Linked DNA regions of Amorphoplanes digitatis. The protein of the gene in region 2 interacts with the protein of the main gene of each other region in a pairwise test. Links are inferred from orthologs where the notes say so. Each region holds a gene or a part of one and is shown on either strand. Other genes may lie near its edges. The genes, in order: rlmN and ftsZ.

Region 1 (6,922 bases), 5.8 Mb from region 2 along the record:
CTCGCCGTTCGGGTCGACCATCCACCTGCTGCCCGGCTCCGCGGGCCTGGCCGGGCTCACCGAGACCGACTCCCCGATGGCCGCGCTGCGCGCGATGTGGGCCGACGTGCAGGCGGGCCGCCTGCCGGCCGAGCCGACCATCGAGTGGTACCTGCACACCACGGTCGACCCGTCCCTGCAAGATTCGGCCGGCCACCACTCGTCGGCCCTGTTCGTCCAGTCGGTGCCGTACACCCTGGCCGGCACGACCTGGGACGAGGCGCTGCCCGGCTACGCCGAGCGGCTGCTGGACATCGTCGACCGCTACGCGCCGGGCACCTCGTCGCTGGTCGCGGACATGATGCCGCTGAGCCCGCCCGGAATCGAACGGCACTTCGGCATCACCGGCGGCCACATCCACCACGTCGACAACACGGTCGCTTTCAACGAGCGGATGCCGTATTTCACCGGGCTGGACGGCCTCTATGCGGGGTCGGCCGGCGCACACCCCGCCGGCAGCGTGATCGGCGCGGCGGGCCACAACGCGGCGCGGCGCATCTTGAAAGATCTTGGGGTTTAGGTCGCAACCACTTACTCAGGTCGCCCGGTCGGGGTGAGCGGTCTGGGCGCGCCAGCGCCCTGCTCGCCTCGGCCGGGCCCTCGGCGTAAGCGACGGTCCGTACCCACCACCCCGCTACGACACCGGGTTCTGCTCGGTCTTCGCCTTTTCGGCCCTGATCTTGTGGCCGACGCTGGTGAGACACTTCCCGCTGGGCAGGTCGAACTTCCAGCCGTGCAGCTGGCAGGTCAGGACGTTGCCGTCCACGATGCCGAACCGGCTCAGGTCCGCCTTCAGGTGCGGGCAGCGCCGCTGCACCGTCCAGCCGCCCAGCTCGATGTCCTCCGCGTCGACCGACCGCTCGTGCTCGTCGTACCAGCCCTCGGCGTACTGGAGCCGCTCCTCGGAGAGGCACTTGAAGAACGCGTAGACGAACTCGTTGTACTGGCCGATCCGGGCCGCGGAGAAGCGGCAGCTCAGGAACAGCGAGTTCACCCAGTCGCCCTCGTCGATGAAGATCAGGTGCTCGATCAGCTCGCGCTGGGTCTTGAAGCGGTAGCGGACCTTCTCGTCGGCGTACGGGCGGACCTGCTTGCCCGGGAAGTCCACGACGATCGACTCGATGGACTCGCCCTCGTAGCCGACCAGGTCGAAGCGGACCGGCCCGCCGACGCCCTTGGCCAGGTAGATCGACTCCTCCAGCAGCGGCTCGATGCGCTTCTTGAGCTCGCCAAGCACGTCGATCTCGGGGTGCCGCCAGGACGCCTTCTCGGCGGCGATGATCGGCGCCTTGCGCTCGCGCATCTCCTCGAGGTGCTGCTTCTTGTTCGCGAAGAACCCGTCGACGTCGGTCGGGTGGCTCGTCTCGATCGACGACGTCGTGAGCTCCGTGACGCTGCCCGGCAGCAGGACCACGCCGTTGGTGCCGCCGACCTTCGCGTACTCGCTCATGAAGACCGACTGGTCCGGGAAGATGTTGCCCTCGTCGCCGAAGATGTCGTTGAACTGCCACAGCTCGTCGTCGAGGAAGCACGGCGGGCCGGCGATCGGGAAGACGTGGTCGGCCTTCAGGTCGTCGATGTAGCGCCAGGTGCGGTCGAACTGGCGGTCGCGCTTCTGCTTGCCGAACGCGGTCTTGGCCGCCTGCGGCAGCTCGTAGACCATCGGGTACCAGATCGCGCCGGAGAACTGGAGCATGTGCGCGTGCACGTGGCCCAGCTCGGCGAAGGTCGTCAGGTCCGTGGGGCGGGCGTCGTTCTGGTTCAGCACCCGTACGCCGTCGTGCTCCACCCACAGCGACGAGTCGCCGATCGGGCCGTCCGTGGGGCTGATCAGGGCCTGGATCATCACCTTGAGGCCGCCGTCGAGCTCGTGGACCTCGTCGCTCCTGGTCTTGAAGAAGCTGGTGAAGCCGAGCTCACGCAGCTCGTCCTCGAGCTGGCTGGTCGGATACTCCGGCAGCAGCACCGTCGCCTTCTTGCTGACGAAGCGCTTCAGGTGCTCGGCGTCGAAGTGGTCCCGGTGCAGGTGGGACACGTAGAGGTAGTCGACGTCGCCGAGCGTCTCCCAGTCCAGCAGGGAATTGTCCGGAAACGGGAACCACGACGCGAAATACGCCGGGTTGACCCACGGGTCGCACAGAATGCTGCCCGCGCCCGTGTCGATCCGCATGCTGGCGTGGCCAGTGCCCGTGATCCGCACCGTTTAGCTCCCTCGATCCGGAGTGTTCCGATGGGATCGAAGGTACCGGGTCCGGGTTGGTGGGCCGCGCGCGGAGCCGTCGTGCCAAAATGATCGGGTCGTACTCGCCGTCGCCGCAGGAGGATCCAGTCGTGGCAGAAGAGCCGGTTTACGCCCCCGACCAGCTCAAGCCGGGCAACCGCAAATGGGCCCGCATCGGCGCGCTGGGCACCGCGGTGATCCTGCTGCTGATGCTCTGGGGCAACCACGAGGGCAACACCGAGGACATCTGGCTCATCGGCACCGCCCTGCTGCTGGTCGGCGCCGTGGTCGCCGATGTGGTGCTGCGCCGCAACGGCCTCAAGCCCAACGACCAGTAACCGCGTACGCGAAAGGCCCGCACCCGGCAACGGGCGCGGGCCTTTTCACGTGCTCAGCGCCGGCGCAGCAGGAGGTCCTTGACCTCGCGCAGCGCGGCGTCGACCTCGGCCTCGAAGTAACCGCCGGGAACCAGCCCGAACTGCAGCGTGTCGAGCTCGTTCTCCGGAACCGGCATCGGGCCGCGGCCGGTCATGGCCTGCAGGATGCTCTCGAACAACCGGTCGACCTGCACCGGGTCGTAACCGCTGCCGAAGCGGCGCGGCTGGAACGTGCGGCGCAGCTGATCCACCCGGTAGAGCTCCGGGCTGCCGCCCATCGGCGGGCCACCCATCGGCGGTCCGCTCATCGGCGGCGCGCTCATCGGGGCCGGGCCGCCGTAGCCGCCGCGGTCGCGATCGGGTAGCCGCATCTCGGCCGTCATGTCGGCCTTGCCGTGCCGTCCCGGCTCGAACGCGTCGTAGGCGCCCGTGTCGTAACCGGAGGGCCCCGGCTGCTGCTGCTGAGGCTGCTGCTGACCGTAGCCGCCACCGCCCTCATAGCGGCCGCCGTACGGGTCCGGAGCGGGCATCTGGGGCCGCTGCGGCAACTGCGGCTGCTGCCGACCGTACGGGTCCTCGCGGGCGTACTGGTCCTCACGCCCGTAGGGGTCCTCGCGGGCGAACTGGCGATCGTCGCGCACCGGCGCGGGCAGGCGCTCGGTGGGCGGGGCCGAGCGGCCCAGCGCCTGGCTCATCCGGTCGGACTGCATGCCGCCGCGCATCGGCTCCGGCTGCATCCGGTCCGGGGTCATCCGGGCGTCGGGGCCGCGCCCGCCACGGTCCTCGAACTCGGCCAGCTGGCGCTCCACCCGGTCCAGGTGCAGGTCGACCTGCCACTCGTCGTAGCCGCCGAAGCGCACGCGGAACACCACGTCGTGCACCTCCTGGGCACCGACGGGAGCGCCGGACTGCTCGCCGGCCAGGGTCGCCTCGACCCGGTCCAGGAAAGCGTCGACCTCGTCGACCTTGTAACCGCGGCGCAGCGCGCGCCGCCGGAAACGCTGTCCCTGACTCGTCACAACGTCTCCCAAATCAGCGTCCGCAGGGACTTCAGCCCCGTCATCGTTCCACCTCCGCGTCGGCGGTGGCGCCCCCAGCGTCCACCACCGTCAGCTCACTCGCGGCCAATTGGCCGCACGCACCGTCGATCTCCCGCCCGCGGGTGTCCCGGACGGTCGTCGCCACTCCCGCCTCGCGCAGCCGGCGGACGAACTCCCGCTCGACCGGCTTGGGGCTGGCGTCCCACCTGCTACCCGGCGTCGGGTTGAGTGGGATGAGATTCACATGCGCCAGCTTGCCGTGCAACAGCCTGCCGAGCAGGTCGGCACGCCAGGGCTGATCGTTTACGTCCCTGATCAGGGCGTATTCGATGGAGATCCGACGACCGGTCTGCGCCGCGTAGTCGAACGCGGCATCGAGCACCTCGGCCACCTTCCAACGCTGGTTGACGGGCACTAGCTCATCGCGCAGATCATCATCAGGGGCGTGCAGTGACAGCGCAAGGGTCACGGACAGCTCTTCGGCGATCAATCGTCGCATCGCCGGTACGAGACCCACGGTGGAGACGGTGATATGCCGTTGTGAGAGGCCCAGTCCCTCTGGTGCGGGTGCGACCAGGCGGCGCACGGCCTGGATCACCCGGGGGTAGTTGGCCAGCGGCTCGCCCATGCCCATGAACACGACCCGGGACAGCCGCGGCGGCGAGCCGGTGACCGCGCCCGAGGCGGCGACGCCGGCGAGATAGACGACCTGGTCGACGATCTCGGCGGTCGAGAGGTTGCGGGTGAGCCCGGCCTGGCCGGTCGCGCAGAACGGGCAGGCCATGCCGCAGCCCGCCTGGCTGGACACGCACGCGGTGATGCGGTCGGGATAGCCCATCAGGACGCTCTCGACCATCGCGTTGTCGTGCAACCGCCACAGCGTCTTACGCGTGGCACCGTCGTCGCAGGCCATCTCGCGCTGCGGGGTGAGCAGCGTGGGCAGCAGGTCGTCGGTGAGCTTGGCGCGCGACGCGGCCGGCAGGTCCGTCATCTCGGCGGGGTCGCGCACCAGCCGCCCGAAATAGTGGGTGGAGAGCTGCTTGGCCCGGAACGCGGGCTCGCCGAGGCCGGTGACGGCCGCGCGGCGGCCCGCCAGGTCCAGGTCCGCGAGATGGCGTGGGGGCATCGCGGGGCGGCTGCGGGTGACCACCGCGTCGGGGGTGTCCGGGCTGGTCGGGATGAGCGGAAGAATCGTCATGGCTTCTCCAGTCTCCCACGTCGCGCGCGCATGCCTACCCCGGCGGCGCGATGAGCGAGAGCAGCAGGAACGCCGTCGGCACCGCGAAGAGGATCGAATCGAGCCGGTCCATCAGCCCGCCGTGCCCGGGCAGCAGGTTGCTCATGTCCTTGATGCCGATGTCGCGCTTGAGCATCGACTCGGCCAGGTCGCCCAGCACGGCCACGACCGAGATCGCCGCGCCGAACAGTAGACCCCAGTAGAACGGCACGTCGAGCAGGAGGTACGCGAGCACCGAACTGCCGACGGCCGAGGCGACGACCGAGCCGCCGAAGCCCTCCCAGGACTTCTTCGGGCTGATCGTCGGCGCCATCGGGTGTTTACCGAGGAAGACGCCGGCCGCGTAGCCGCCGGTGTCGGAGAACACCACGGCGAGCAGCGCGATGAACACCCGCTCGGGGCCGTCCTCTGGCCGCGCCAGCAGCACGCCGAAGCTCAGCAGGAACGGCACGTAGACGGCGATCAGGGCGGCGGCCGCCACGTCCCGTTTCAGGTCGGCGACGCCGTCGGCCAGGCGCCACAGGACCGCGGCGAGGACCGTGACCAGCAGGCCGAGCTCGAGGGCGTCGGTGCTGCCGTACCAGGCCACGCCCGTCATCAGCAGGCCGCCGGCGAGCAGCGGGATCAGCGGCGGCCGGGCGCCGGTGGTGCGCAGCGCCCGCGCCATCTCCCAGATGCCACCGCACGTGGCCAGGGCGATCACGCCGAGGAAGGCAGGCTTCCAGAGGAACAGCGAGGCCAGGACGATCAGGACCAGGCCGGTGCCGACCCCGATCGCGGCGGGCAGGTTGCGGCCCGCGCGGCCGGCCGGTGGCTTGCCGTCGCGCCCGGCCCGGCGCCGGCCCGGCCCGCGGGGGCGTTCTGCCTCAGTCAACTCCCACTCCGCCTGTGAGGTCGAGGTGGCGGCGGTGGGTGCGGCCCAGGGCGGCCCGGACGGCTGCGGCGGGCCGGGCGCGAACGCGTCCCAGTTCGGACCGGTCTCGGTCGCCCGCTGCGCCTCCTCCCGGCGCCGGTAGGCCGCGTAGGGGTCGGGCTCCTCGGCGGGCACGCCGGAGACATACGGGGCCGGGGCGCCGGATTGCCCGGGCGCCCGGCCGCCGGAAGGGTGTTGCCCACCGCGGGGCTCGAGGTACGACATCAGACCTCGAGCAGCTCAGCTTCCTTGTTCTTGACCAGCTCGTCGACCACCGTGACGTACCGGTGTGTGACGTCGTCGAGCTCCTTCTCGGCGCGGCGGCCGTCGTCCTCGCCGGCCTCACCGTCCTTGACGAAGCGGTCGAGCTGCTCCTTGGCCTTGCGGCGCACGTTGCGGATCGCGACGCGGCCCTCCTCGGCCTTGGTCCGCGCCACCTTGATCATTTCGCGGCGCCGCTCCTCCGTCATCTGCGGGAGGTGGATACGCAGCTGCGTGCCCTCGTTGTTGGGGTTGACGCCGAGGTCCGAGTCGCGGATGGCGCGCTCGATCGGGCCGAGCTGCGTCGCGTCGTAGGGCTTGACGATCACCATGCGGGGCTCCGGCACGCCGACGGACGCCATCTGGGTCACCGGGGTCGGAGCGCCGTAGTAGTCGACGACGATCTTGGAGAACATCGCCGGCGTGGCACGTCCCGTACGGATCGCGGCGAACTCCTCCTTGGCGTGCTCGACCGCGCTCTCCATCTTCTCTTCGGCCTCGAAGAGGGTCTCGTCGATCACCGCTGTCCGCCTCCTTGATCCTTCTGGTCGTCGTAGAAAATGTGGGTGGAGCGGATCACGTGGTGATCAGGGTGCCGATCTTCTCACCGCTGACGGCACGGACGATCGTGTCGTCGCCCTGCGCACCGAAGACCAGCATCGGCAGGCCATTCTCCTCGCAGAGGCTGAACGCGGCCTGGTCGGCCACCCGCAGGCCCTGCTGGAGCACGCTCGCGAAGGTGATGTGGTCGATCTTGCGCGCGTCCGGATCGGTGCGCGGATCGGCAGTGTAGACCCCGTCGACGCCGTTCTTGCTCATCAGTACCAGGTCGGC
Region 2 (6,715 bases):
TCGACCTGGACCGGATCCGCGGCCGGGTCGAGGCCCTGCCCGCGGTCGACCGCGCGATCGTCTCCCGGAGCTGGCCCTCGACGGTCGTGGTCGAGGTGGTGGAGCGCACGCCGGTCGCCGCGGTGCCCGTCGGCGACGCGTACACGCTCATCGACGCCGAGGGTGTCGCCTACCGGACTGTGTCGAGCCGGCCGGGCGGGCTGCCGGTGGCCCGGCTCGCCGCGCCGGGCCCGGAGGACATCAACACCCGCTCGGCCCTGACGGTGCTCTCGGCGCTGACCGCGGAGCTGCGCGACCAGCTGGTGTCCATATCGGTGCCGGCGCCGGCGCAGGTCAGCCTCGGGTTGCGCCGGGGCCGGACGGTGGTCTGGGGCGACGACACCCAGAGCGACAACAAGGCCCGGGTGGCCACCGCACTGCTCGAACGCAAGGGCGACACGATCGACGTCAGCGCCCCGGACGTGGTCACGATCCGTTAACCGGACGAAAAGGACCGAACGGCGCATTCCGTCACAGGTTACGGCTCAGTCGGATAGTCGCCATGTAAGCGGACGCCGACACGCCGCGTCGGTCCTTGGATGTCGCCTGAGGTCCGCTTACGTTGCCCACGAGAGGTTGAGTAGTTGACATAACACTAAGCCTCTAGTAGAGGGTGAGGGTTTCCTCGCCCTCCCTTGTACGGAGCGGATGTCGATGGCGGGTTCTTGGCCGGGCCGCTGGGGCCCTCGACACCTAAAACCCTGGAAGGGAAGGCTGAGCCCGATGACACCTCCGCACAACTACCTTGCGGTCATCAAGGTCGTCGGCATCGGTGGCGGCGGCGTCAACGCCGTTAACCGCATGATCGAGGTTGGGCTCAAGGGAGTCGAATTCATCGCGATCAACACCGATGCCCAGGCACTGTTGATGAGCGACGCCGACGTCAAGCTCGACGTCGGCCGCGAGCTGACCCGGGGCCTCGGCGCCGGCGCGCAGCCGGACGTCGGCAAGAACGCCGCCGAGGATCACCGCGACGAGATCGAAGAGGTGCTCAAGGGCGCCGACATGGTCTTCGTGACCTGCGGCGAGGGCGGTGGCACCGGCACGGGCGGCGCGCCCGTCGTCGCGAACATCGCCCGCAAGCTGGGCGCCCTGACCATCGGCGTGGTCACCCGGCCGTTCTCCTTCGAGGGCAAGCGCCGCCAGGTGCAGGCCGAGGCGGGCATCGACGAGCTGCGCAACCAGTGCGACACGCTCATCGTCATCCCGAACGACCGGCTGCTGGCGCTCGGCGACCGCGGCATCAGCATGATGGACGCGTTCCGCCAGGCCGACCAGGTGCTGCTCTCCGGCGTGCAGGGCATCACCGACCTGATCACCACGCCGGGTCTGATCAACCTGGACTTCGCCGACGTCAAGAGCGTGATGAGCGGCGCGGGCAGCGCGCTCATGGGCATCGGCAGCGCGCGCGGCGACAACCGCGCCGTCGAGGCCGCCGAGAAGGCCATCTCCAGCCCGCTGCTGGAGCAGAGCATGGACGGCGCGCGCGGCGTGCTGCTCTCCATCGCCGGCGGCTCCGACCTCGGCCTGTTCGAGATCAACGACGCGGCGCAGCTGGTCACCGACGCGGCGCACCCCGACGCCAACATCATCTTCGGCGCCGTCATCGACGACGCCCTCGGTGACGAGGTCCGGGTCACCGTCATCGCGGCCGGCTTCGACGGGGGCACGCCCTCGTACAAGCCGGCCGAGCCCGCGCGCAAGGTTCCGCAGCCCGCGGCCCCGCCCGCGGTCGCGCCGGCCGCGACGGTGCCGGTCACCCCGCCCGCGCCGCCGGCGGCCGCCCCGCCGCCGCGCCGGGTGCTCTTCGACGACGTCGACGTGCCGGACTTCCTGAAGAACGGCTCCTGAGCGGTTGACGGTCCAGGCACGCCGCGACCTGCTGGCGGCCTCGCTGGACGAGGTGCATCAGCGGATCGGGCGTGCCTGCGCGGCGGCCGGCCGCGATCCGGGCTCGGTGGCCCTGGTCGCGGTGACCAAGACCTACCCGGCGAGCGACGTGGTGCTGCTCGCCGGGCTCGGCGTCACCGACGTCGGCGAGAACAAGGACCAGGAGGCGGCCGCGAAGTCGGCGGCAGTCCGGGCGCAGGACGTCGAGGTGCGCTGGCACTTCGTCGGCCAGTTGCAGCGCAACAAGGCCAAGTCGGTCGTCACCTACGCCGACGTGGTGGAGTCGGTCGACTCGACGCGCCTGGCCGGGGCGCTGTCCACCGCCGCCGCGCGGCTGCGGGAGCGCCCGCTCGACGTGCTCGTGCAGGTGAGCATCGACGGTGATCCGGCCCGGGGCGGCGCGATCGCCGGTGCCGCGGAGGCCGACCGTGATCTGTGGCGGGTGGCGGCGGCGGTGAACGACGCCGAGGGCCTTCGGCTCGGCGGCGTGATGGCGGTGGCGCCGCTGGACTGGGAGCCGGAGCGGGCCTTCGCGGATCTGGCCGCGCTGACCGCGCGGCTGCGCTCGGAATACCCGGGCGCGACGGCCGTCTCGGCGGGCATGAGCGGCGATCTCGAGCAGGCCGTTCGGCACGGCGCGACACACGTACGGATCGGCACTTCTTTACTCGGGATGCGAAACACGCTGCGGTAGCCTTGCGGCGGGCAGCAAACTACATACGTGTTGTTTACGCGCGACGTGCCTCGGCCGACGCGCCCGACGACGCAGCGTCGCGGCGGGACCCGGTCGATGTTCGACGATCGGGTGCCTGTGCAAGGGGGGACGCGGCACGCCGAGGGGGCGCGGGCCGCACAGCGGACGGAGGTGGGGGCATGGACGAGCGGTTCGGCGCCGAGCAGGGGGCTGGGGGTAGCCACATGAGCAAGCTTGCGAGCGGATCATCAGCTCAGTGCCCGCCGGCGGGGGTGATGGCATGAGCGCATTGCGTAAGGCGGGGGTTTGGCTCGGACTCGTCGAAGAGGACGACCAGTACGACGATCGCTACCGCGACGGCGGCTACCGCGACCGTGACCGCGACCGTGACCGCGACCGTGACTCCGGTTACCGCTACGCCGACGAGTTCGCCGACGACGAGGACGACGTCGACGAGGCGCCGGCGCTGCCGCGCGCCCGCCAGGAGCGCAGCGGCCGCCTCGAGCGCGCCGCCGCCCGCATCGACCTCGAGCGTGACGACCACCACGATCGCCCCGAGCGCCAGGAGCGGGCCAGCGTCCGCTCGATCACCCGGCCGTCGGCGCCCGTCGCCGAGACGTCCAGCTACGCCACCCGCGACAACCTGGCGCTCGCGCCGCAGGCTCAGCCGCAGGCGCACCAGCGGATCGTCGAGGAGGACCAGCGCTACCAGATCACCACGCTGCACCCGACGACGTACCGCGAGGCGCGCACGATCGGCGAGCACTTCCGTGACGGCGTACCGGTGATCATCAATCTCACCGAGATGGACGAGAGCGATGCCCGCAGACTCGTCGACTTCGCGGCCGGGCTGGCTTTCGGGCTGCGCGGTACGATCGAGCGCGTGACCAACCGGGTTTTCCTGCTCTCACCGGCCAATGTCCAGGTCACCGCTGAGGACAAAGCCAAGATCGCTGAGGGTGGGTTCTTCAACCAGAGTTGACCCTAACGAGGGATCCGCCTGACGTGCTGTCGATCGTGTTCCAGATCATCTATCTGTTTCTCTACGTCTTCTTCCTGACCTTGTTGGCCCGGTTCGTCCTGGGTGCGGTGCTGCAGTACGGGCGTCGGTGGCAGCCGGGGCGCGGGGCGTCGGCGGCACTCGAATCGGTGTGGAGCGTCACTGATCCACCCCTCAAGGCGTTGAGGCGTGTGATCCCACCGCTTCGAATTGGTACCGTGAGTTTGGACCTGGCGTCCCTGGTCCTGCTGGTTATCCTGTTCGTGCTTTTGAACTTCGTGTTAGCGGAGTTGATCAGGAAGTTCGCGTGACCGCGTTCGCCCTGATCGACTGCGCCCCACGCGGCCGCAACTGACCCGAGGAGTTTCGATGCCGCTGACCCCGGCCGACGTGCACAACGTCGCCTTCAAGAAACCCCCTATCGGCAAGCGGGGGTATGACGAGGAGGAGGTCGACGCCTTCCTGGACGAGGTCGAGCGCGAGCTCGCCCGTCTGATCGAGGAGAACAACGAGCTGCGCGCCCAGGTGGAGCGCGGCGGTCGGGGTGGCGCACCAGCCGGTCCGAGCGCCGACCCGCGTCTGGCCGCCGAGCTCAACGACATGAAGGCCCAGCTCGACCGGGTGCAGCGCGACAAGTCTGCCGCTGAGCAGGCCGCCCGCCAGATGCAGGCCGAGCTTGAGCAGGTCCGGGCACAGGGCCCGGTCGGTGCCGGAGCCGGCGCCGCCGGCGGTGCCGACGGCGAGCAGCAGGCACTGCGCGTCCTCATGATGGCCCAGCGCACGGCCGACGACCACGTGTCCGACGCCCGCCGGGAGGCCGACAAGCTTCTCTCCGACGCCCGTTCCAAGGCGGAGGAGGTCACCCGCGAGGCCCGCGCCAAGGCGGATGCCCTCGAGCGCGACGCGCGCCAGCGGCACCAGGAGGCCATGGGCGGCCTGGACGCCAAGCGCTCCGCGTTGCAGAAGCACATCGAGGAGCTCAAGCAGTTCGAGCGCGAGTACCGCACCCGGCTCAAGGCGTACCTCGAGAGCCAGCTGCGCGACCTCGACGGTCGCGGCCAGGGCCTCGAAGCTGAGATGTCCCGCGCCGACGCCAACCGTTCGGTCGGCGGCTCGGGCGGTCTCGCCGCCGCGGGCCTCGCCGGCTCCTACGGCGGCAGCCGCGCCGGTTCCATCGAGACCGGCCGCTGAGCCTCGGCTTGCGGATCGGTTCCCACTGCGGCGGGGATGAGCCATGATCGTTGCTAGTTTGCTGCTCATCCTCGTCGCCGTGACGCTTCTCGTCCTCGGCCTCGCCGGTGGATCGAGCTCTCTGCTGATCAGTTCCATCGTTGCCAGCCTGCTGGCCGCGGTGGCGCTGGTCATCGGCGCCCGGCAGGCCTCGGCCGCCCGGCGCGCGGTGCGGGTACCGGGCGACGACCCGGTCGGCGAGCCGGCCCGTGCGCACCAGGACGCGGCCCGCGGCGGGGACCATCCGGCCGGCGATCCGTTCCCGGAGTTCGACGGCCCCCAGGACGACGAGGCCGCCTACGCCGCCGGCCGCCGCGACGCGGACGAGTACCACTCGGCCCCGGACGTGACCCAGCGGGTGCACCCGGACGCGGACCTCTACGACGATGCCGCCGCCGGCCGGACTTCCTCGGGTCAGGCCGCCGGCGCGGCCTCGCGCGCGGAGGATCCCGACTACGACCGGGCGGCCACCGTCATCGGCGGAGCCCGCGCCGCCGCGCCGGACGAGGACGCGTGGCGCGGTGAGCCGGCGCCCGCGGACGCCGCACCGGCCTTCGCCGAGGCCCCGGCCGCTCACGACCTGTCGTTCGCCGGGCCGGAGAGCTCCGGACCGGACTACGCCGGGCCGGCCGACGAGTTCGACGAGCCCGACCCGGACGACCCGGACGACGAACCGCTGCCGCAGGCCGTCCGCCCGGCGGACGCGGTCAAGGTGGCCCGGCTGGACGCCGAGGTGCTGGTCGTGGACGGCCGGCCGCGTTATCACCTGCCGGACTGCCCGCACCTGATCGGGCGCATGACCGAGGGCCTGCCTGTCGCGGAGGCGGTCGAGCTGGGCTTCAGCCCGTGCGGCCTGTGCCGCCCGGTGGATCGCCTGGTCGCGGCCGCCGCCCGGTACTGATCCGGGGCGCCTAGGGGTGCCTCGCGCCGTTGCCCGTAAGTGCAGCCCTTCGGCCCGCACGCGGACGGGTCGACGTGATAGCTCTCCGTGGTCGCCAATGATCACCGGGCGTTGCGGGGTGACCCCGGTGGGGCACGGGATCGAAGATCGGCACAATGGGGCATGGCCAAGCGTCGCGCTCCCTCCACCGACCCGGCCATCGCGCCCGGCGCGGCACAAACCGCCCGCGCGGGGTCCCCGGCGTCCACCGGGAAGGGCGGGCGGCCCGCGGCGGAGCGATCCTTCGCCGTGCGGGTTCGGCCCGGTGCCGGGCGGACCCGGGTGGGCGGACGCTACGACGGTCCGCACGGTCCGGCGCTGATCGTCGCGGTCGGCGCGCCCGCGGTCGACGGCAAGGCCACCGAGGCGGTGCGGCGTGCCCTGGCCGCCGCGCTCGGGCTCCGGCCCGGCGACGTCGAGCTGAAGATCGGTGCCACCAGCCGCGACAAGGTCTTCACCGTGGCCGGGGACGTCGGCGAGCGGCTGGCCGCGCTGCGTGACGGCACCCCATGACCGGCGGGCTCGATCTCGCGCTGCTCGTCGGTGCCGCCGTGCTGCTCGTCGCGGTGGCCGCCGTGCGGCTCTCCACCCGGCTCGGGCTGCCAAGCCTGCTCGTGTACCTGTTCATCGGCATGCTCATCGGGGAGGCCGGCTTCGGCATCCGCTTCGACGACGCCGGCCTCACCCGTACCCTCGGCTTCTGCGCTCTGATCATGATCATCGCCGAGGGTGGGCTGACCGCCCGCTGGACCACCCTGCGGCCGGTGCTCGGGCTTTCCGCGGTGCTGGCCACCATCGGGGTTGCCGTGAGCGTCGCCGTCGTCGGCGTCGTCGTGCACCTGGTCCTCGGCCTCGACTGGCGGCTCTCGCTGCTCTACGGCGCGGTGCTCTCCTCGACCGACGCGGCCGCGGTCTTCGCGAC

What was found.
Region 1: the proteins of ftsZ (region 2) and rlmN interact in binary tests that used the Escherichia coli proteins (3 or more experiments, as listed by UniProt). The link is inferred for Amorphoplanes digitatis from one-to-one orthologs.

What each region holds. Positions count from the first base shown.
Region 1 is NZ_JACHNH010000001.1:1,011,281-1,018,202, reverse strand. The notes cover bases 2,787-5,781. They hold rlmN (dual-specificity RNA methyltransferase RlmN), read right to left. Parts: upstream 4,876-5,781; coding sequence 3,697-4,875; downstream 2,787-3,696. Other genes in these bases: BJ971_RS04725 (phosphatidate cytidylyltransferase), read right to left, coding at 4,910-5,781; BJ971_RS04735 (DivIVA domain-containing protein), read right to left, coding at 2,787-3,656. Also shown: BJ971_RS04750 (phytoene desaturase family protein), read left to right, coding at 1-559; BJ971_RS04745 (Rieske 2Fe-2S domain-containing protein), read right to left, coding at 674-2,239; BJ971_RS04740 (DUF2631 domain-containing protein), read left to right, coding at 2,371-2,598; more of BJ971_RS04735, read right to left, coding at 2,652-2,786; more of BJ971_RS04725, read right to left, coding at 5,782-5,962; frr (ribosome recycling factor), read right to left, coding at 6,052-6,609; pyrH (UMP kinase), read right to left, coding at 6,665-6,922.
Region 2 is NZ_JACHNH010000001.1:6,857,859-6,864,573, reverse strand. Bases 39-2,826 are described here. They hold ftsZ (cell division protein FtsZ), read left to right. Parts: upstream 39-762; coding sequence 763-1,890; downstream 1,891-2,826. Other genes in these bases: BJ971_RS29965 (YggS family pyridoxal phosphate-dependent enzyme), read left to right, coding at 1,895-2,623; BJ971_RS29975 (cell division protein FtsQ/DivIB), read left to right, coding at 39-479. In the rest of the region: more of BJ971_RS29975, read left to right, coding at 1-38; BJ971_RS29960 (cell division protein SepF), read left to right, coding at 2,904-3,605; BJ971_RS29955 (YggT family protein), read left to right, coding at 3,629-3,934; BJ971_RS29950 (DivIVA domain-containing protein), read left to right, coding at 3,993-4,814; BJ971_RS42710 (hypothetical protein), read left to right, coding at 4,858-5,754; BJ971_RS29940 (DUF167 domain-containing protein), read left to right, coding at 6,043-6,306; BJ971_RS29935 (potassium/proton antiporter), read left to right, coding at 6,303-6,715. UniProt on the Escherichia coli protein: Essential cell division protein that forms a contractile ring structure (Z ring) at the future cell division site. The regulation of the ring assembly controls the timing and the location of cell division.